Regions from separate parts of the Lysinibacillus sp. OF-1 genome, predicted to be linked through region 1. Evidence: riboswitches for the same ligand, from Rfam matches in the RefSeq annotation. Region 1 holds a riboswitch; each other region holds the start of a gene.
What was found. Region 1 has a riboswitch for cobalamin ahead of cobT (nicotinate-nucleotide--dimethylbenzimidazole phosphoribosyltransferase). Riboswitches for the same ligand answer to the same signal wherever they lie in the genome.

Region 1 (5,678 bases):
AGAAATTTTCACTCTCATCGAAGTGACATTCCGTCATGTATTTATCCCCGCTATAATATAACTTCAAATTTTCGATGATTATATTCGCTGTTTCGTTACTTATACTAGCATCGACATTCATTAATAACTGATTGATTGGTTTCACTAACTGAGCGTAGTGACTATCATAATTTTCACAAGTCTCCGCAATAGCATTTCTCAATTCTCTTGCATTCATCCTAACTCCTCCTCAAAGAAAATTTATGACTTACCTTATATTGTACATACTCATAATAGTATGAAGGGATTAGTGACCCCTTTCTTTATAAAACTTACTCTTTAATTTTCAGAAATATGTTACAATTATGTAGGTGAAGGAGGGATTTTGTATGTTTTGTTCAATAGCACCCCCAACAATGTCTTTACAGTAGAATCTACTGTTTAGGCATACAATAACAGTTTGCTCATTTTCAATAGATTCTACTGTATAGGTTAATACTTTATACGTAGAAAGTAGGTATTTGTAATGAGCGGAAAATTAGCATTTGTATTATCCATGATTATTTTTGGAGCAGTTGGTGTTTTTGCCAAGTATATTCCGTTATCTTCAAGTGAAATCGCTTTTTGGATGAGTTTAATAGGTGCTTGTTTTTTAGTAGTGATTTTTATTTATAAAAAGAAAAGTTTTTCGAAATTAGAGATTATAAAAAATAAGTGGAAATTAATACTTTCTAGTATCGCCTTGTGTGGGAACTGGATTTTTTTATTTCAGGCTTATAAAGCAACAACGATTGCCAATGCTGCATTGAGTTATTATTTTGCACCAGTACTCGTTATCTGTTTATCTCCAATTATTTTAAAAGAGAAGCTAGTTGGCAGAAAAATAATGTATGTCTGTGTGGCCCTTATCGGACTATATTTGATTGTCCAAAGTCAAGGCACTGGGGACAGTGAGCATTTTATAGGCATTGTCTACGGTCTTATCGCGGCATGCTTTTACACAGCGCTAACATTGACAAATAAATTTATATGTGGCTTAAAGGAACCAGAAAATACAATGATTCAACTTTCTTTAGCAGCATTTTTCCTTAGCTTCTATCTACTTGGAACTACAGGATTTCAGGTCATGAAAATCAGTTTTGAATCAGTCCTATTCTTAATTACATTAGGCCTTGTCCATGCAGGGGTTGGATTTTTATTGTTCTTTTTAGGCATGTCACAGTTAAAAGGACAAAGTATAGCCATTCTTAGCTATATTGATCCACTGACATCATTAGTAATTTCCACGATGATTATAGGAGAAAAAATGGCGCTTCTACAAATAATAGGAGCGGTCCTATTATTAGGCTCAACATTGCTAAGCGAAATAGAAAAAGAATAGGTAACCGAAGAAATGGTACAAGGCGAGTATTCTAATATTGACAGAAAAAATACGCTGTCGTAGATTATAAATAGTTTAATAAAAGCATTAGGTGCCCAATAGGGAGAATAGGGAATAAAGTGAAAAACTTTAGCGGACCCGCCACTGTATAAGGGAGTGTCATCGTAAATGCCACTAGCGAATCGCTGGGAAGGCACGATGATATGTTGAGCTTGAGCCAGGAGACCTGCCTACTTGCTTCGGAAGTATATAGATGATGGAAAAGTCTGTAGTTTATTTGTCATGACAATAAACTACAGACTTTTTATTTTGTCTTCATGTAGAACGAGAGGAGAAACAATAATGCAATTATTACAAGACACAATTCAAAATATCCAAGGGGCTGATATGAATAGTATGGACCAAGCTAGAAAGCGAATTGATGCGCTTTGTAAGCCCCCAGGTAGCTTGGGTAAACTAGAATCACTTGCCGTACAGCTTTCAGGCATAACAGGACAATTATATCCAATGGTCGATAAAAAAGTGATGATTGTCTGTGCAGCAGATCATGGCGTTTGTGAGGAAGGCATAACAACGAATCCACAAGATGTTACGGTCTTTCAAACATTAAATTTTCCTAAGGGAGGTACAGGCGTTTGTGCGATTGCGGGCATTACCAATGCAAAGGTAGTAACAGTAGATGTTGGGGTAAAAGAAGATATTCCGCTTGATGCAGGTGTTATCATTCATAAAATTAAACATGGCACAGATAACATGGCACAGGGCCCTGCTATGTCAAGAGAAGAGGCTATTCAATCCATTGAAGTGGGGATTCATGTGGCAACAGATGAAATCACAAAAGGAGCCAACCTACTTGGAACAGGTGAAATGGGCATTGGTAATACAACGCCGAGCACTGCCATATTAGCTGCTTTGACTGGCTATGACCCTATTGAAATAACAGGGTTTGGCGCAGGAGTTGGTCAAGGAGGGATTGCTCATAAAGCAGCAGTAATTGAAAAAGCAATTACTCTCAACAACCCTAATCCTAACGATATCATTGATGTTCTAGCTAAAGTTGGAGGGCTAGAGATAGGGGCTATGGCTGGTATCATGCTGGCTGCCGCAAGTCACCGAAAACCTGTTATTATTGATGGTTTTATTTCGACTATTGCTGCGCTTATTGCTTATCAAATTGAACCGAAAGTAAAAGACTTTATCATACCTTCCCATGCTTCAGAGGAACCAGGGGCTAAAATTGCCGCATCATTACTTGGTGTAGAGCCAATGCTGCATATGAACATGCGATTAGGCGAAGGCTCTGGTGCTGCTCTAGCTTTTCCTCTTTTAGATGCTGCTTGTTCTATGATGAAAAATATGGTGACATTAGAAGAAGCCATGAATCTTTTGGCTAAATAGTTACTGAATAACAAATAAGCGCAAAGAGTTCATTAACTATTTGCGCTTATTCATTTTTTTATCAATTACAGTATCTATGCCCGATTCAACCTTCGCAAAGGCAAACGCCACTTCATCATATAGGAAAGAATGCGTAATGCTGTAATCACTGCAAATAATACATAAAGGAAAATGTCTCCAGTCAAAACTTCAAATCCGATAACAAGCCCTGCGAGAGCAGCCCAAACACCATAGACTTCATCACGGAGAACTAGCGGCTTCCGTCTAGCTAATAAATCTCGCACAATACCACCACCTGAACCTGTTAAAACAGCAGCTACAACGACTGCGCTAATTGGCATATCTAGCTTCACTGCATAGAGTGCACCTTGAATAGCGAATGCGGATAAGCCAATGGCATCTGTGAAGTTGCCCCAACGATGCCAATGCTGAATCAGATGATGCGGGAAGATAAAAAATATCGTAATCGCAGCTAGTGCAATTTGAAACATCATATCCTGTCCCCATAAGGTTGTGACAGGCAGTCCGATGAGTAAATTTCGAATAGCTCCTCCACCAAAAGCAGTGACAATACCGAGTATATATACACCGAATAAATCGTATTCTTCTTCCATGGCAATGATTGCCCCAGAAATAGCAAAGGCAATTGTTCCAATAATACTAAAAACCTCCCAAGCCATCCCTTTCACCCCTTCTATCAATAAATGAACTTCTTTTTTAAAAGTTAAAAGACTTTTTTTGACGTAACAGAATCTATGAATTTAATAGCCAAAATCAGTCATTACATACGCTTCTTGAAGTAAGTCCGCACATTAGCTTAGCGTAAAATTCGCTTAGAAACAATAGGCAAGTTTTGCAGGGGTTCATACAAATTGATAAGATGTTATTGAAATAAAGAAAAACATTCGTCAAAAGCGTTGATATACCAGTAGTTATTTAGGGAATTCTAGAATGAGTGAAGTCAATTTAGAGAGTCGATAGATCTTACTGATTGAAATGCGGGACAATTGTGAAATGGAGAAGAAAAGAATGACGTTTACATCTAATTTATCAGCACAAACGCTATCCTTAGCGTCAAAAATAGAGGAGCAAGTTCGACCCTATCATGCAAAGGTAGAAGAAATGGCGTTTTATAATCAACAGAAGGTGCTAGCAGCATTTCGCAAGCATCAAGTAAGTGACTATCATTTACATCCATCCAATGGCTATGGCTATGACGATGAGGGACGCGATAATTTAGAGCGTGTTTATGCGGAAGTTTTTGGGGCGGAGGCTGCCATTGTACGACCACAAATTATTTCAGGAACACATGCAATCACGCTTAGTCTATTCGGTGTCCTTCGTCCTGGTGATGAGCTGCTTTATATTTCTGGTCAGCCATATGACACATTGCAATCCATTGTCGATGGTGGTAACAAAGATACCGGTTCACTGAAAGATTATAAAATAGGCTATCGACATGTGGATTTAGTGGAAAATAAAGCAATTGATTGGGTAGGTGTAGAAGCAGCCATTACTACGCAAACAAAAATGATTGCCATTCAACGTTCGAAAGGCTATGCGACACGTCCATCCTTTACGATTGCAGAAATTGCTGATATGTGCGCAAAGGTGCGCAAATTAGCCCCACATGCCGTTATTTTTGTAGATAACTGCTATGGTGAGTTCGTAGAGGCGAAGGAACCAACAGAGGTTGGTGCTGATTTAATGGCAGGCTCACTCATTAAAAACCCTGGTGGAGGATTGGCGAAAATTGGTGGCTATATTGCTGGCCGTGCAGATTTAGTAGAGAAATGTGCGTATCGTATGACATCTCCAGGTATTGGGGCAGAGGCAGGGGCAACATTAAATACATTAGGAGATTTTTATCAAGGATTTTTCCTAGCCCCACATGTCGTATCACAAGCCTTAAAAGGTGCGATCTTTACAGCAGCTATGCTGGAGGAAATCGGAATGAGCACTTCTCCAAGCTATGATGCAAATCGTACGGATTTAATCCAATCCGTTTCCTTCCAAACTGCACAGCAGATGATTGCCTTCTGTCGTGAAATACAAGCCAATTCTCCAATAAATGCCCATTATGCTCCAGAACCAGCTTATATGCCTGGTTATGAAGATGATGTCATTATGGCTGCGGGAACATTTATTCAAGGCTCCAGCATTGAGCTGACAGCAGATGGTCCAATCCGTCCACCATATACAGCCTTTATCCAGGGTGGACTAACATATGAACATGTTAAATTTGCTATTTGTAGTGCTGTTCAAGCCATTCAAAAAAAGTAATATGAAAATAAATAAACCTTAAATTTGAATAGTTTTTTACAATTTTCTATCGGATTGAAAAAAATAACGCCTTACATGTTAGGAAACCTCACATGGTTGGTTGACAGTGAAAAAATTTCGTTATATGATAAGCGGGTATTGGAGGAGGACTTAAATGAGTCGTGAAATTAGACGAACTATGCCGTTATTATCAATGAGTATTGTGATGCAATTAACTGAACTCTCGGCACGACAAATTCGTTATTATGAAGAACACCATTTAATTGAGCCGCACCGAACAGAAGGCAATCGTCGAATGTTTTCATTAAATGACGTCGACACATTGCTTGAAATTAAAGACTACTTAGAGCAGGGTATGAATATGGCGAAGATTAAAAAATTATTTGCTAAAAAGAAAGATCCTGTTGCTACAGATGAACAAGATTTAAGTGATTCAGAATTACGCCAAATCATGCGCGAAGAAATGCGTCAAGCTCAGCGCATGCAAAAATCATCCATCCGACGAGGGGATTTATCTCGATTCTATTAATAAATAGGGTAGGGTAAACATAAAAGCTAGACAAATTATAGGAGTGTGGAAAACTGTGGGTAAATACACAAAAGAGGACATTAAACGTCTCATCGAAGAAAAAAACGT
Region 2 (5,678 bases), 1.5 Mb from region 1:
TTCAGTTGTACCACATCATAGCCTAATGAAGGAATGGAGCGGATGACTTTGGAGCCAATGTTTTTATGTACATTTTTATCAAGTCCTGAATGCTTGATAACAATTTTATCCTTACTCATCCATTTTTCTTCATTCTGCTCTGTTTGTTTCATACTACTTGCCAGTACATTCTTGGCTTTATGCTGAGGTACTTCAGCAAAGGCAGAAGCAGCTGGAACCATTAGTGTAGCGGATGCTACAATAGCGACTGATTTTTTAAACAAACTTTTCAATTGTTATCTCTCCTTGGTGTTATAAATTAAGTCTCGACTCTATTAATACGGATAAAGATTAGAAAAGTTTCGTAAAGGAGGAAAATTTTTCACTATTTTTTCCTTCGAATTGTCTAAAGTTTTTTGTTTTACAACTAATTAGTAGAAAGCCTCTATTCAGCTGATGGACTTCCAAGTATTGCACGCTTCGTTCTTTTACGTTTATCCAATATGTTTTTGGCATGCCAAACCATCAAAGACATCGCAACGAATTTGACGTATCGCTAACATAAATCGAATCTTTTGATTTCGTAGTAGTTTACTAATTTTTGAATATGAAAGAAAATAAAAAATGATAAAGCCATCGAGAGAGAATTTCTCGATGACTTTTGTCTACAATTGTTCTATTAATTGTTGTAATTCATACTTGGAGCGGGGGGGTGTAATGTTTTCCTGCAATAGCTTCTTTTTTTGTAATGTCATGAACATATCAAAAACCCATGGACGTTCGAGATGTGCACGTTGCAGCAATTCTTCTTCATAAAACAACTCGATCGGGTCTCCGTTATAAATGATATTCCCTGCCTCCATGACAATGATTTGATCCGCCCATTCATAAGCAAGGGGAATGTCATGGGTAGCAAGTAAAATGGTTCTTTCGCCGTCTTCTAATTTACCTAGGTACTGTAGAACTTGGGTAGCATAATAATTGTCAAGGCCTGCTGTTGGCTCATCTAATAAGAGGACAGAGGGCTCCATCGCTAAAACACCTGCCATCGCCACACGCTTTTTCTGACCTACGCTTAGAAAGTGAATAGGTTTTTCGAGTAAATCGCCTATTTCCGTTTGCGCAACAGCCCATGCTATTTTTTCTTCGATTTTTTCGGTAGACCAGCCAAGATTTAGTGGTCCAAATGCGATATCTTGCTTGACAGTACCTGAAAAAAGTTGATGATCCGCATCTTGAAAAACAATGCCAACTTGCTGGCGAAGTGCCTTTAAAGCTTTTCGACTATATTGAAGCTCGTTGCCATCAAAAACAATCGTCCCAGCTGACGGTTGTAAAATACCATTAAGATGCTGAAACAATGTTGATTTTCCAGCGCCATTATGACCAAGGATGGCAATTTTTTTTCCTTTTGGAATGTGTAAAGTAATGTCTGACAATGCCTTCGTACCATCTGCATAGGCATAGGACAAGCGGTTTAGTTCAAAATAGAATGCTGTCATGAGAAGTACCCTCCATATACAATGAGGAATAGGAATAGTGTCGCTATGCCTAGCCAATTTTTCTTGCTATAGGAGCCCATCTCTTGCCAGTAGACGGCTTCGCCACCCCGTGACTGCATGGCATTATTAAGCTCACGACTACGCTGAAACATTTCAGCAAATAGCGCCACAATAAGCATGGATACGGAGCGTAGCCATTGCATTGGAGAATGGTAGCCAAGACGCGCTTGCTGGGCAAGATGTATTCTGTACATGCTTTCTAAAAATATAAAAATAAAACGATAGGTTAGTTCAATAAGCTCAACCAATAAAGAGGGCAGTCGCCATTGTCGGAGCACATAGCAAATCCCTTGTACGGATGTGGTCAAAATTAAAAAGTATAAACAACTACTACTGCCAAGGACAATAAAGAACAATTGTTGGGCGGACAGGGCACTTGCTTTTCCGATGAAAATTGTCCAATTCATCCACGTAAAAGACCACAGATGGGCAGGTAATACATGAGTTGCTGGTGTGATTGACAGCAAGATGGATACAAGACTTGTTAGTAAGAAAAATCCAGGTAGCAATAATAACTTAACATAGTAGGTAAGCGGAATTTTTGCACCTAAAATGATAAAAGCACTCATTACAAAAAATGTAATGAGTGAAAGTCGTTCATCTCTCATGATGAGCGTTACGAGAAGTAGACCAATTGAAAATATCATTTTTTCTAGCGGATGAACGGACGCTAGCTTATTAAGATACGCATACTTATCAATGAGTAACATAACGGGTTAACCTTCTTTATGCTTGCCGCGCATATAGCCGATGAAGTAGCCAATAAAACCAGCTCCAATAGCTGCCTGTAGCACGAATAATAAGCTTTCAATTTCACCACTTGGTGGCTCCCATAAGCTTTCAAACCACGGTTCATATTCTGCATTGATTTCGCCAATGGCTGCTTCTGCCTCTCCATCAGCACCACCAAATTCTGCACCTTTTTGTATAAACAATGGGATGATAGCTAACAGCACAACAATCGCTAATAGTAATAAATTTCGTTTCATCTACTAATGTGCCTCCTTTGTTGAGAAAACACGCAACATTTTTAATTCGCTGACATTGTACTTTTTCAAGAAATTCATCACAATGACCGTTAAAATTCCTTCACTCACCGCTAACGGAATTTGAGTTAAGGCAAAAATACCTGCGAACTTTGTAAACGATGCCATAAAGCCGCCAACCTCTGAAGGGAAGGCTAATGCTAACTGTACAGAAGTCACAACATATGTACTTAAGTCACCAAGCATCGCAGCAAAAAAAACAGCTAGTGAAAATGACAACCCTATTTTTTGAGCCCCTTTAAAGACAAAGTAAGCAATAAATGGGCCTACAATCGCCATAGAGAAGGCGTTCGCTCCTAAAGTGGTAATCCCACCATGTGCTAATAATAAAGATTGGAATAATAAAACAATCGTTCCGATGACACTCATAGCGAGAGGTCCGAATAAAACCGTTCCAAGTCCAACACCAGTTGGGTGGGAGCAACTACCTGTAACCGAAGGGATTTTTAACGCCGACAGCACAAAAGCAAAGGCTCCTGAAAGACCTAAAAGCATTTTGGTTTCAGGGTTTTCTTCAATTGTTTTGCGAATGGAGCGCAATCCTAGAATAATAAATGGGATAGAGATGACCCACCAAAAAATAGCCCATTCGATTGGTAAAAAACCTTCCATGATATGCATAGCAAAGGCACGTTTTGGCACGAGTAAAAAGGCCAATAAAAAATAACTAAGTTTCCACCATGAAAATTTCAAAAGCTTTCCTCCTTACTAATAGATTTTTAGAATGTAGCGTGCGTAAATAAAAAAGCACTTCTCCGTTGTTGGAAAAGTGCATAGCTAAAAAAGCAAATAACATTCTCATCTGCTAAGCCGCACACCTATCCTCGTAGGCTGAAACGATCACATATTTTTCGGCAGGTCTCCTGGCTCTAGTTCAACACTTTATAGGTCTTCCCATCCGTTGGACAGTGACATGTTCTATAAAGCTCCCTAATACAGTGGCGGGACCGCGCCGGACTCAAACCGGCTTCCCTTTTAAGCAAAATGATAAGTATTTTACACCGAAAAAACATTAAGTTGTGAGATTTCACGACAAAGTGTAACATGATTTTCCATAAATATGCTATACTTTTTTTAAAAATATTTTCAATTGAAGGTCAATAGAGAAGATTCTGATAACTACTGAATTGTCATAAATAGGGAGATATTATAATTTTTATACCCGGTCTACACACAAAATTGATAAAATTGTCATAAATTTTTATAGAAATATTGAAATTTTAAAATAATGAGATATGATAGAGACAGTTTTCTATTCTATTAAGAAGATAATAAATTTCATATAAAACGTCGATAAGTGCTCGAATAACTCGAGATAATAGGGAAATTGGTGAAAATCCAATACAGCCCCCGCTACTGTAATAGCTGATGAAATCGCAAAGCCACTGGTGCAAACTTGGGAAGGTGCGATAGTAAAATGAAGCTTAAGTCAGGAAACCTGCTTATTTGATTGTGCATGCAAACTTTTCGGAGGGAGAAGTTGAAGCAAGAGCGAGTACCTGTATTTTATTTTATTCGTTTTTATTTGGCTTCTACAAAACCTTTACTCTTCGTAATTAGAGTAAAGGTTTTTCTTTTTCCAGAAAGCAAATGAGGGGAGACAGAAGATGACAACATGGAATTTAGAGGGGATGAAAACACATCTCTTTATTTGTAATGGTAGTAGTTGCATGAACAAAGGTGGGGAGGAAATTACCCTAGCTATTCGAGAAGAAATACAACAGCAAGCACTTGATCAAGAGATACATACAACAAGAACGCGCTGTAATGGACGATGCAAGGATGCTTGTGTGGTCATCGCCTATCCGCAAGGGAATTGGTATCGTGTACCATCAACAGAGCATGCTAGAACACTTGTACAAGATTTACATCATGAATCCTTATACAACGAACATGTCTTTACACTTCGTGAAGGTACATTACAGCGTACAGCACAAACGACAGCCATTAAAGGGATCGAAAAGGTGAAAGAGGGGTAACAACATGGCGCAAAAAGGAAAAATTTTCGTAGTGGGCTTTGGACCTGGAGACTTTAAGCATATTACGACACGGGCGGTAGAGGCATTACAACAAAGTGATATGATCATAGGCTACAAAACCTACGTGGAGTTGATTCAAGATTTAGTCAGTGCGAAGTCGATTGTCAGTACTGGAATGACCGAAGAGGTGTCCCGTGCGCAGGAAGCGGTGCGCCAAGCAGAGGCTGGAAGCATTGTCTCAGTCATTTCAAGTGGTGATGCGGGTGTCTATGGTATGGCGGGATTAGTGTATGAGGTATTGATTGAGCTAGGCTGGACAGAAGCAACGGGGATTGAGGTAGAAATTGTCCCTGGTATTTCTGCCATCAATTCATGTGCTAGCTTACTTGGTGCCCCGATTATGCATGATGCCTGTACGATTAGTTTAAGTGACCATCTAACACCATGGAATTTAATTGCCAAGCGCGTCGAGGCAGCCGCTATGGCGGATTTTGTAATCGCTTTATACAACCCAAAAAGCGGTCGCCGAACAAGACAAATTGTCGAAGCACAGCGCATTCTCTTAGAATATCGTTCGCCTGACACACCAGTAGGACTTGTGAAAAGTGCTTACCGCGATCGTCAAGAAGTGACGATGACAACATTAGCCGAAATGCTGGAGCATGACATTGGAATGCTGACGACAGTCATTATTGGTAATTCGTCGACATTTTTCTATGACAATAAAATGATTACACCACGTGGCTATCAACGTAAATATACATTGGGTGAAGAAAAACAACCCTTACGTCCACATCAACGTTTACGTGAAGAAAATGAACCTTGGGCAATGAACCAAGAGACAGGGACTGCACGACAAGACTTTACAGCAGATCCTAATGCAGGGCGTTTTAATAAACCCAGTGTAGCCGCTACGCCAAAGCCAAAAAAAACAGCACTTGAAATGGCTACAGCGGCACTCGCAATGGTGAAAGGAACAAGTGCAGTCAAAGTAACGCCGAAACTTGTACAGCAAAAAATAGAATCCATTTTTGAATTAGCTGTAAGCCCAGGAGTGGTGAATAAGTTTTTCACACCTCAGCAAATGATGACGTTAGCAGAGGTCGTTGGGG
Region 3 (5,678 bases), 1.6 Mb from region 1:
GAAGACTGATAAATAGGCTTGGAATCTCTGAAAAGAATGCTGAAACTTTGTTATAATTAAAGAAGCTTAAAAAGGATTCTTCAACTTTCTTTATGAAATCCATAGTGGTTTTTTGAAGCGAAGCACTTACTTCAGGTGGAAAGTCCTCTGTGTATTTAGAAATATTTTCTTGCATATGAAGCCACATATCTGATAGCTTGGAAATATAATAGGGAGCTTGCTTTGACAATATAATTATTTGCGACATAATTTGTGTAATGGATATATAGCAAATAATAGAGATAACAATAACACTCACTATGTATATAAAAGCAACTACAATTTTCCTTGACATTTTCCATCGCCTTTTAAAGAACATAACAATGGGTTCTAAGAAAAATGCACTGACACCAGCAAGTATTATAGGCATGGATACAGGGATTACAAAATAGGCAGCTACAAGTAGAGAAAGAATCACAATCAATCGGAAAATCATTTTCCTAGCATTAAATTTATTCATAAACTCACCTTCTTTGAGAAAAAAATTAAGTTAAGTGTACCATAAATCAAATTTTATTACGTTCTGAAACAATAAAGGTAGGGATAAATTATGGAGAAAGAGATTTTGCAACTTTTTAATAATCTAACAGAGCATGACCGCGATATTGAATCTTACGAGGAACTAATAAAAATTCTGCAGGAACCCGTAGATTGGACATATGCAGTCTGGGAACAGCTTGTACAAGCACTTACATACAAAGATGGTCATGCACGTGCACGTGCTGCACAAATTTTATGCGCCTTAGCCGCAAAAAGTGACCCAGAAGAAAGGGTATTGGAGGATTTTTTAAAGATTTGGGCTGTGACTTATGATGAACGATCCGTTACAGCTCGAAATGCATTACAAGCTATTTGGAAAATTGGGCTAGCAGGTCAAGTACAAAGTGACTTAGTGGTGTCTTATTTAGCAAAGAGATTTCAAACTTGTTTAGATGAGAAGCATCCGACTCACATTCGCCATGATATTATTGTATCTTTTAAAAAGCTATATGACGAGACAAGTGACATAAAGTTATTAGACATTGCCCATCGTTTAATTAATGAAGAGCAGGACGTTAAATCTAAACAGAAGTATAAGTCAGCCATCCGTTCAACGTAACGAGATGGTGTTTTTTGTGCAAATTATTTGGTAAATTATTGAATAGTCAACTATAATAAATGAAAAAATAAAAGGGGTTAAGACATGAGCATTTATAATTATTTAGTACGAAAACCTAATGGTGAAATTTTATCCATGGAAACATATCGTGGAAAAACGATGCTAATTGTCAATACGGCGAATCAATGCCGATTTACATATCAATTTGATGACTTACAAAAAATGTATGATAAATATGGGAAAGATAATTTTGTCGTTCTAGGATTTCCTTGCGATCAATTTGGTCATCAAAATCCTGAAGATGGCGAGGAGACTACGCATCTTTGTAAAGTGAATTATGGCGTTACCTTCCCAATTTTTGAGCTTGTACAAGTAAATGGAGAGACTACCCACCCATTATTCAATTATTTAAAACATGAAGTGGATTTTCGAGAGTTTGGCAAGGCGAGCATGCAGGAAAAAATGCTTGCTGAGGCAATTGTTCAACTTGCCCCTAACTTTTTAGATGGTCGTAATATTCGCTGGAACTTTACAAAGTTTTTAGTAGATGCTAACGGCAAGACCGTTGCACGCTTTGAACCAACAGATTCACAACTTGATATTGAACAGGCAATTGAAACTATACTATAAAACAGTTTTGTTTATCTTATTCTTTAGAAATGGTGACGATCCATTCAAAGCACAGCTATTTTTTCCTATTAATATATGATAAACTGCTTTACAAGTGAATTATTCTTGCAGAATAAAGGTGCTAACAAGCATAATCGGGAATTCGGTGAAAAACCGAAGCTGTTTCCGCAACTGTAAGTACAGCTAGTATAAAGGTTTACCACTGTCTTAACAGAGATGGGAAGGTACTTTATCACACATTCGTTTTTTATGTAATGAACTGTACAAGCCAGGAGACCGACCTTTGTTTGAACGTATAAAAACTTCTCGGAAGCTAGGAGGATATACGGCAAATACATAGGCTATGTCATGTTAATTTGGCCATTATTATGTTATTTTCGTCGTTCCTTTGCGTAAAGGAGCGGCGTTTTTTTATGCAAGAATTTTCATAATGAAAAGTGGGGGGATCGCAAGTGAAAAAAGATGCACGTTATTCTTGTTATCCATTTATGCGTGAAAAAGCTTCGACGGTTGATTTTGAGATTCGAACAGACAGTCTGACTACGCATTTGGGAGTTGCTTTAGCTGCAGTTAAGAAAGAGGATGTACAAGCTGTTGTAGAAGATTTAATGATTATTTTACCTATGGCCTACCATGTCAATGGCTCGGTTCGTGGAAAACTAGCCGTAACAGAAGAGGATCTTGCTTGGCTAAGTGAGCGCTATGATTTTTATGTTCGTCATGTGAAGGAAGAGATACAAAACTTTGTCTTACCTCAAGGTACAGAGGCTGCCGCTGCTCTACATCTTTGCCGTAGTGAAGCAAAAAAATCATATCGTACATTACACAAAGTATCGGATGAACGAGAGGTTCCAGCTATTCTTTTTGATTATTTAGGCCTATTAGCCAATGTGTGCTTCGTTATGGCTGTCTTTATGAATCAACAAGCAGGGATAGCTGAAATACCATTTATTAGTAAATCATATCCGATGAAAAAGAAAAAGGAGAATAATAATGAAGAAATTATTTAATGTTCAATGGCTAACAGTACTCTTCCTTGCAATGATTTTAGCAGGTTGTGGTACTTCGGTAGATACTAAAAATAAAGACGCTTCACAGGATACACAACAAACAGAGCAAACAAACTACAAAGTGACAGATGATCGCGGTGTAGAAATAGAGTTTAAAGAAGTACCAAAAACAGTTGTATCATTGCAACCAAGTAATACAGAAATTTTATTTGCTCTAGGTGTTGGTGATAAAATCGTAGGAGCAACTGAGTATGATACTTACCCAGAGGAAGCACAGAAAATTGAACGGGTTTCTGATTCTGTGAATTTTAACAGTGAACGAATCATAGCGTTGAAGCCAGATGTTGTTATAGCTTATACGATTGGTGATAAGGAAGCAATGAAACCACTTGAAGATGCTGGAATCAAAGTGTTTGTTATTCAATCAGCAGCTACATTCGATGATGTTTATGGTGACATCGAACAGATCGCAGCTGTAATGGGTGTTGCAGATAAAGGAAATGAAGTAAACGAAGAGATTAAAGCGAAATTAGCTGACGTTAAAGCAAAGGTGAAGGAAGTAAAAGCACCGAAAAATGTTTATTTAGAAATTAGTCCTAAGCCCGATATTTATACAGCAGGCTCTGGTACTTTCCAGCAAGAAATACTAGATGCAGCCAATGTTAAGAATGTTTTTTCTGACTTGAGCAGCTGGGCACAAGTTTCTGAGGAAGATGTCATAGTGAAAAACCCAGATGTTATTTTAACGACAGTAAACTACACAGAGGATCCAATAGGTGAAATACTTACACGTGATGGATGGAATACAGTGACAGCAGTTCAAAATAAAGCAGTACAGACTCTTGATACAGATATCTCTAATCGACCTGGCCCACGTATTGGGGAAGCCGTAGAACTAGTAGCAAAGGCTGTCTATCCAGAGTTATTTAAATAAGAAACCATTCAAGGCTAGCTGTATACTGACAGCTAGCCATTTTTATGTGGGTTGTTATTTCCTAGTGTGAAAATTGGAATTAATTGAGTTAGTTCTATAAAATAAAAGTAAGAGTGCTCGATAATTTTAGGAGGTGTAGTAATTGGAACAGTTAGAGACAAAGATAATTCCATTTGAGGCAGTTTATAATTTTCGAGATATGGGGGGATATAGGACAAGGGATGGGCGCATTGTCAAGAACGGTTTATTTTACCGCTCAGCGGCTCTTGGGAAAATGACGTTGGCGGATAAAGAGCTATTTGAAACATTAGGGATTAAAACCATTTTTGATTATCGTGATAATAATGAGGCACACCATAATCCTAACCCTATGTTCTCACACGCTCAATATATTCAAATACCAGCGAAGGGCAATCATACATTTGAAATGCCTACAAATGCTGGTGGTAGAGATTTTTATAAAGCAGTAAGCCCCGAAATGTTCCGAGATTTTTATGCACAGATGCCGTTTAATAATCCTTCTTTTAAAGAGTTAATGAAAACCATACAAAATCCTGACAATTTGGGTCTTGTCCACCATTGTGCAGTTGGTAAGGATCGCACAGGTATAGGGGGAGCTCTTATTTTGCTAGCCTTAGATGTACCTGAGGAGACGATTATGGAAGACTATTTAAACACGAATATCCATTTACGTCCAATGGTAGACAGAATGGCACAGGCTATTCAACATCAATATAATGAGCAAGAATTACAGCAATTCTATGCATTAATGTCTGCTCGAGAAGACTATTTACAAGCAGCATTGGATGCTATGGATTACCATTATGGCTCAAAGACTAAGTTTTTAGAGCAGGAGTTTGGCCTAACTATTGCTAGACGAGAGCAATTGCAAGCTTATTGCTTAACATAACAATGACCCCTTTCACATATCTGTGTGAGAGGGATTTTTTATGTGGAAGCGCTGTCTTCCTATAAACCTCTTTACAGTCTGAAAATTTATGATAAGATACAATAGATTTTTAAGAAAAATATAGGAGAAGTGAAAGTATTGGCAGAGACAATGAAAGAGACAAATAAGTTAAGTCTATTCCATTTAACATGGCCTATTTTCTTAGAAGTATTTCTATTTATGTTAATGGGATTAGCCGATACTTTTATGCTCAGTGCTTTATCAGATAATGCTGTATCCGGAGTAGGTGCAGCCAATCAATATATCCATATTGCGATCTTGATTCTTGAAGTGGTAGGGAATGGTGCATCCATTGTCGTTTCACAGTATTTAGGTTCAAGACGTTTTTTTGAAGCAGCGAAAATATCGGCTTTAGCTGTCACAATGAATTTGGTTGTTGGACTGTTAATGAGTATTCTATTTTTCTTCTTTGCAAAACATTTAATGACTATGATGAACTTGCAGGGAGAAGTACTTCACTATGCACAAAGTTATTTAGTTATCATCGGGAGTTTTATTTTTCTACAGGCTATTATTAATGCACTTGCTGCAATTATTCGTGTACATGGTTGGACGAAGCAAACGATGTATGTATCACTTGGCATGAATATCTTGCATGTTGTGCTAAACTATGGTCTGATTTTTGGGAATTTAGGTTTACCAGAGCTTGGTGTAAAAGGAGCGGCTATTTCTTCGGTCATTAGTCGAGGATTAGCTGTACTAGTGTTTTTCTGGTTGCTCTATCAAGTGATGGAAGTACGCGTGAAGCTACACTATTATTTTGATTATTCTAAGGAATATGTAAGGAAAATATTAAACATTGGTTTACCTTCTGCCTTTGAACAGGTACTTTATCAGTTTTGTCAGATTGTCTTTTTATATTATGCGACATATTTAGGAGCAGAAACACTGGCAGCACGACAATATGCTATGAATATTTCGATGTTTACGTATTTATTTGCGATTGCCATTGGTACAGGAACAGCTATTATTATCGGACGTCATGTGGGGGCAGGG
Region 4 (5,678 bases), 1.1 Mb from region 1:
ATTACTGGCACTACAGGCATTAAATTAATCATTCGCCATTATATCCCTAACATACTGCCAGCTATTGTCACGATTGTGGCGTTAGATATCGGGAAAGTCATTTTAGAAATCGCTGGCTTTTCCTTTATAGGTCTGGGCGTGCAGGCGCCGATTCCAGAATGGGGCATGATGGTAAATGAAGGGAAACAATATATCCGTCAGCATCCCGATTTAATGCTTTATCCTGGGCTTGCCATTGTCCTAGTGGTGTTATTGTTTAATCATTTAGCCAATTGTTTAAAGAAGTTTGATTCGTGAAAGGTGAAGTTATGGAGAAGGTTTTAGAAGTGAAAGATTTAAACGTCAAAATTGGGGAGAAAAATGTATTAACCACTATCAATCTGACAGCCTATAAAGGGCGTGTCTTAGGAATCATAGGAGAAAGTGGTAGTGGCAAGACCATGCTTTGCCATGCCATCATGCAAACATTACCATCTATCGCACAGGTGACACAAGGGGAAGTTCTTTATCAGCAGGAAAATTTAATGAATGTTTCGGCTACTCAATTAAGAGCATATCGTGGGCGGCATCTTTCGATGATTTTGCAAAATCCATCCGCTGCCTTCGATCGTATCCAAACGATTGAAGGCCATTTCAGAGAAACATTAAAGGCACACTTTAAGCTGACCAAAAAAGAAATGAGACAAATAGCTCTTGATGCCTTACATAAAGTGCATTTACCAAATTCAGAGCAGCTTTTACATTATTATCCTTTTCAGTTGAGTGGTGGCATGCTACAGCGAGTGATGATTGCCTTATCATTGGCGCTACAAGCCTCCCTCTATATTGCTGATGAACCAACGACAGCTCTTGATACGATCAATCAAAAACAAGTATTAACACTATTTGATCGTATTCGCGTAGAAACAGAAGCTGCCATACTTCTTGTTACACATGATTTAGGTGTTATTGCTGAACTAGCTGACGATGTGGCTGTTATGTATCAAGGAAAAATCATTGAGCAAACGAATGTCTATGATTTCTTTGATGCACCTCAGCATGCCTATACAAAGAAACTATTACAAGCAAGAATGCTATTTTAGAGGTGAAAAAATGACGCTGCTAGACGTGAAAAATATTGATATGCATTACGCTCAAAGACCATTTCTATTCCAGCGTAAGCAGGAAGTTCCCGTATTACAGAAGGTGTCATTCTCACTTCAGGAGGGGGAATGTCTAGGAATAGTCGGTCAAAGTGGTTCAGGAAAAAGCACATTAGGTCGTATTATTTTAGGAATCGAACGACCAACAAACGGGGAGTTGCTCTTTCAAGGTGTCAATTTATACGAAGCACCAAGCAAGCATAAAAAAAGAATACGTAGAGATTTACAGGCAGTTTTTCAAAATAGCTATCATTCATTTAATCCGAAGCAGACGATTTTTGAAATACTCGAAGAACCGTTTCTGAATTTCGAGCATTTTAGCAAAACAGAGCGACAACATAAAGTAAGGGAATTACTAGACTGTGTAGAGTTAGAGAGAGCAATGGCTCAAAACTATCCTTCGCAGCTTAGTGGGGGGCAACAGCAACGAGTCAACATCGCTAGAGCTCTTGCGCTAAAGCCAAAATTAATTGTCTTAGATGAAGCGATTAGCAGTCTTGATATGATTTTACAGAAGAAGATTATACAGTTACTACAAACACTTCAAAAAGAGCGACAGCTTGCCTACATTTTCATTTCGCATGATTTACAGGCAACACGTTTTATGTCAGACCGTATCCTTGTCATGCAGCATGGTCGGCTAGTGGAGGAGATTGGAAAGGATGGAGCATATCAGCATCCCGCTTCACAACAATTATATCATGCTATTTTGCCTTCACACCCGCGAGAAAGAAAACATAAAACGAAATGATCATAATATAGAAAACACGTATACAATGGTCATGGAGGTATGGGCTGGTAATGATAGAGGCCAGTTGGATTACCTCATTTGCTCCAAACATTAGTAAGAGTCATCTATTAAAGAAACGCCATTTTGCATTAGAATGGTGTTTTTCTTTTTATTAATAATATTAATTAGGTAATTAACTTTATTGATATTTTCATTGAATAAATTAATTTTATTATTTACTTTTTTAAATTATTTGGTATATAATCAATTTAACTTAAAGGAAGGAGTTCACTATGGCTTATCAAGTAATCACAAATTGTCCTGTCTGCAGTAAAACATTAAAAATTACGAAGTTACAGTGTTCTCATTGTCAAACGACGATTGAAAATGAGTTTGAATTGTCGAAGCTAGCATCCTTATCACAGGATCAGCTTCATTTTGTGGAAGTATTTTTAATATGTCGAGGGAATATTAAGGAAGTAGAAAAGGAACTGGGCATTTCGTACCCAACTGTGCGAGGCAAGCTAAATGACATTATCTCATCTCTTGGCTATGTCCAAAAGAAGAAAAATGAAGTAGACGAGAAAAAAATTGTAAGCATGTTGGAAAATGGCGAAATCACAACTGATGAGGCCATAAAGCTCTTAAAAGACGAATAGGGAGGAATGCTACATGAAAGAGGAAATTACTAAAGTGTTAACCATGATTCAAGAGGGGAAAATTGATGCTGAAAAAGGGTCAGAGCTGATTCAAGTGTTACAAGAGAAAGAGGAGTCAGGTAACAAATTTCTGGAAAAAACGAAGTATTTAGATAAAACGTTAAAGGTTCGTGTGGTGTCCACTGAAAATGATAATGTCACTGTGAATTTGCCTATAAAACTTGTCAAGGCTGTGTTAATGGCTGGACACAGTATCGCTGCGAGTATTCCGCAATCGGAAAAATACGTGAAAGATATCGATATCAATCTTCTTCTTGAAGCCATCGAAAATGAATTAGATGGACAAATTGTGGACATAAAATCGGCAAACGGAGATACCGTTTCAGTTTTCATTGAGTAGAGGCGACTTATGATGCATGTAAAAGTGAAAGCAAAAGACGTTCGCTTTACCGTTCCTGTTCCATATGCTGTGCTAACCATTGTTCTTTCCATTTTGACTTCAAAATGGATTCAGCAAAGTGTCAACAAATGGACAAAGGCATACTTCGACAGAAAAAAAATCGACTTTTCCTTTCCATTCATTGACAAAGAAATGCTCAAGCCTATTATCAAGGAACTACAAAATTATAAAGGGCTCGTGCTAGTAGATGTCAAGGCGCAAGACGGTACAGAGGTTAAGGTTAGACTGTAATAGCCTAATAGTTAAGATGAGAGCATGTTTTCATAAAAAGCATGCTCTTTGTTATTTAAAGAGAATTCTTTGCAAAAGAACTATCTAAATTCCACAATTTGTCCTCTAGATTGTCTAAGCGTGTTTTTGTTCTTTTCTCAAGATAATCTGGTAGCTCATTTTTACTGAAATAGGTAAGATTCAAACTCTCACCATCCCTCATCTCTAGTATACCACTGACATTTTTCGCACTATAAAGATGAATAACTGTATAGATTTCATCCCCATTTGGATATTGAAAATAATAATCTGGCCCTGAAAAAACACCAATCAAGTCCAATTCATTCGCTACCAGTCCTGTTTCTTCATGAAGTTCACGAGTAGCAGCTTCTTCTAGCGTTTCATTCAGTTCCATTGAGCCACCAGGTAATCCCCAATCCAACGTATCTGAACGATGTTGAAAGAGAATTTTCTTATCATCGTTGACTACAAGAATTGTCGCCCCGATACTGATAATCGGTCTACTACCGATGTGTTTCCTTAATTCTGAAATATAGCCCATATGTGCTCCTCCTCTATATTATAAAAAAACTATTCGCCTTTTTTATTATAAAGACCTCTATTTTACTTATAACCCTTGAAAATGGATTTATTGGTATAGATGAACAATCTTTTTTTGTACAAAATAATGCTCAAAAATGCAGAATAGTCAATCAAAAATGAAAAATAGCTTTTTATAATCAGTCTTTTCTGAATTTTACCTATATTGATTGTTTTGAAAACTCTATGTTAAGGTAAATAGACAAATTGAATATGCTAAATTTTGGTGGTTCAAATGGGGTTCATTCCATTTGATTAAAAGGGAAGTTGGTGAGAGTCCAACACTGTCCCGCAACTGTATTTAGGAGCTCGATAACAAGGCCACTGTTTTGTTTGTCAAAATGGGAAGGTGTTATTGAAGTGTTGATTATAAGTCAGGAGACCTGCCACAAAATAAGCATCAATTGACCTACGAGGATAGGGAGGTGTTAGCTACTGCATGATTTTTGTGAATTCCTGTAAATTCACTGTTATTTGGTCTGTCATGCTTTTGTAGATTAACAACTTCTAAAAAGGGGTAGAAGTTGTTTTTTTGTTGTTCTTTCGTGTTGGAATGGTAACGCTTACAAGAATAATTAAACAAAGGGGCTGTCATTGAATGGAGTTAACTTATTCACCAGGTCTTGATGGGGTCATTGCTGCTGAAACAAAATTATCTTTTTTAGACACTGTAGGAAGTCAAATTGTTATTCGAGGCTACGACTTGATTGAATTATCACAAAGATATTCGTATTTAGACATTGTCTACCTACTACTGCATGGCGAAATTCCTACTGCCGAGCAACAGGCTGACTTACAGGACAAATTAAAAGCACATTATCAGGTTCCACAAGAGATCTTCCAAATCTTCAAGCTCTTGCCTAATGAAACACATGCGATGGATGGACTGAGAACTGGAATTTCTGTTTTAGCAGGCTTTGATCAGCACATCAATGATCGTTCTACTGAAATGAACTTGACGCGAGCTTATAGACTTTTAGGCGGTATGCCTAACATCGTAGCCAATAGCTATCGTGTCTTAAACGGACAAGATGTTGTGGAGCCAGATAGTCAGCTTTCCTATAGCGCCAATTTTTATTACATGATTACTGGTAGAAAACCAACGGCGTTAGAAGAAGAAATTTTTGATCAGTCTCTCGTTTTATATAGTGAGCATGAGATGCCAAATTCGACGTTTACAGCTCGTGTTATTGCCTCTACACAATCTGATTTGTACGGTGCTTTAACTGGAGCTGTCGCATCATTGAAAGGAAATTTACATGGAGGGGCCAACGAGGCAGTCATGTACATGCTTCTAGAAGCCAAAACAGTAGCAGGCTTTGAAGCCTTGCTGAAAAATAAACTGCAAAATAAAGAAAAGATTATGGGCTTTGGTCACCGTGTTTATATGAAAAAGATGGACCCAAGAGCACAAATTATGAAAGAGGCTTTGCATAAATTATGTTTGGCACAAGGGGATGATCGCTTATATCACATGTGTGAAGCTGGTGAGAAGGTGATGGCACAAGAAAAGGGCTTGTACCCAAATTTAGATTATTATGCAGCACCAGTATACTACATGCTTGGCTTGCCAATTGAAATCTATACACCTATCTTTTTTGGCTCACGAACAATTGGCTTATGTGCTCACGTCATTGAGCAGCATGACAATAACCGATTATTTAGACCTCGTGTCCATTATATTGGCGAGCGTCATAACCTTGAAGAATTGTCGGTATAATCAAGTTTTAACAACTCGCCATAGAGCTGATGGGCATTCTGACCAATGCCTATCAGCATACTAGTATATCAAATTCATGCCTTGAAGGGAAGATATAGATGATTAAAACAAATGACATATCTAAGACAGATCAATTACTTACAGATATTGCGGATTA

Region 2: another riboswitch for cobalamin. It lies ahead of NV349_RS13470 (energy-coupling factor ABC transporter permease); the one in region 1 lies ahead of cobT (nicotinate-nucleotide--dimethylbenzimidazole phosphoribosyltransferase).
Region 3: another riboswitch for cobalamin. It lies ahead of NV349_RS21215 (hypothetical protein); the one in region 1 lies ahead of cobT (nicotinate-nucleotide--dimethylbenzimidazole phosphoribosyltransferase).
Region 4: another riboswitch for cobalamin. It lies ahead of mmgD (citrate synthase); the one in region 1 lies ahead of cobT (nicotinate-nucleotide--dimethylbenzimidazole phosphoribosyltransferase).

The regions. Positions count from the first base shown of each region.
Region 1 is NZ_CP102798.1:1,221,122-1,226,799, forward strand. It holds gene NV349_RS05705 (hypothetical protein) at 1-217, opposite strand, end outside; gene NV349_RS05710 (DMT family transporter) at 506-1,360, shown strand; cobalamin riboswitch at 1,433-1,608, shown strand; gene cobT (nicotinate-nucleotide--dimethylbenzimidazole phosphoribosyltransferase) at 1,703-2,758, shown strand; gene NV349_RS05720 (trimeric intracellular cation channel family protein) at 2,833-3,438, opposite strand; gene NV349_RS05725 (methionine gamma-lyase family protein) at 3,788-5,041, shown strand; gene NV349_RS05730 (MerR family transcriptional regulator) at 5,196-5,570, shown strand; gene glnA (type I glutamate--ammonia ligase) at 5,626-5,678, shown strand, end outside.
Region 2 is NZ_CP102798.1:2,768,252-2,773,929, reverse strand. It holds gene NV349_RS13490 (S8 family peptidase) at 1-272, opposite strand, end outside; gene NV349_RS13485 (energy-coupling factor ABC transporter ATP-binding protein) at 645-1,481, opposite strand; gene cbiQ (cobalt ECF transporter T component CbiQ) at 1,478-2,251, opposite strand; gene NV349_RS13475 (energy-coupling factor ABC transporter substrate-binding protein) at 2,258-2,530, opposite strand; gene NV349_RS13470 (energy-coupling factor ABC transporter permease) at 2,534-3,280, opposite strand; cobalamin riboswitch at 3,424-3,608, opposite strand; cobalamin riboswitch at 3,866-4,047, shown strand; gene NV349_RS13465 ((2Fe-2S) ferredoxin domain-containing protein) at 4,195-4,566, shown strand; gene cobJ (precorrin-3B C(17)-methyltransferase) at 4,571-5,678, shown strand, end outside.
Region 3 is NZ_CP102798.1:4,334,139-4,339,816, reverse strand. It holds gene ytvI (sporulation integral membrane protein YtvI) at 1-499, opposite strand, end outside; gene NV349_RS21225 (hypothetical protein) at 590-1,138, shown strand; gene NV349_RS21220 (glutathione peroxidase) at 1,223-1,768, shown strand; cobalamin riboswitch at 1,868-2,067, shown strand; gene NV349_RS21215 (hypothetical protein) at 2,221-2,778, shown strand; gene NV349_RS21210 (ABC transporter substrate-binding protein) at 2,762-3,712, shown strand; gene NV349_RS21205 (tyrosine-protein phosphatase) at 3,855-4,622, shown strand; gene NV349_RS21200 (MATE family efflux transporter) at 4,773-5,678, shown strand, end outside.
Region 4 is NZ_CP102798.1:2,288,382-2,294,059, forward strand. It holds gene NV349_RS11075 (ABC transporter permease subunit) at 1-297, shown strand, start outside; gene NV349_RS11080 (ABC transporter ATP-binding protein) at 294-1,082, shown strand; gene NV349_RS11085 (ABC transporter ATP-binding protein) at 1,093-1,893, shown strand; gene NV349_RS11090 (DUF2089 domain-containing protein) at 2,166-2,531, shown strand; gene NV349_RS11095 (SHOCT-like domain-containing protein) at 2,545-2,931, shown strand; gene NV349_RS11100 (hypothetical protein) at 2,941-3,222, shown strand; gene NV349_RS11105 (NUDIX hydrolase) at 3,278-3,763, opposite strand; cobalamin riboswitch at 4,012-4,206, shown strand; gene mmgD (citrate synthase) at 4,400-5,521, shown strand; gene prpD (2-methylcitrate dehydratase) at 5,620-5,678, shown strand, end outside.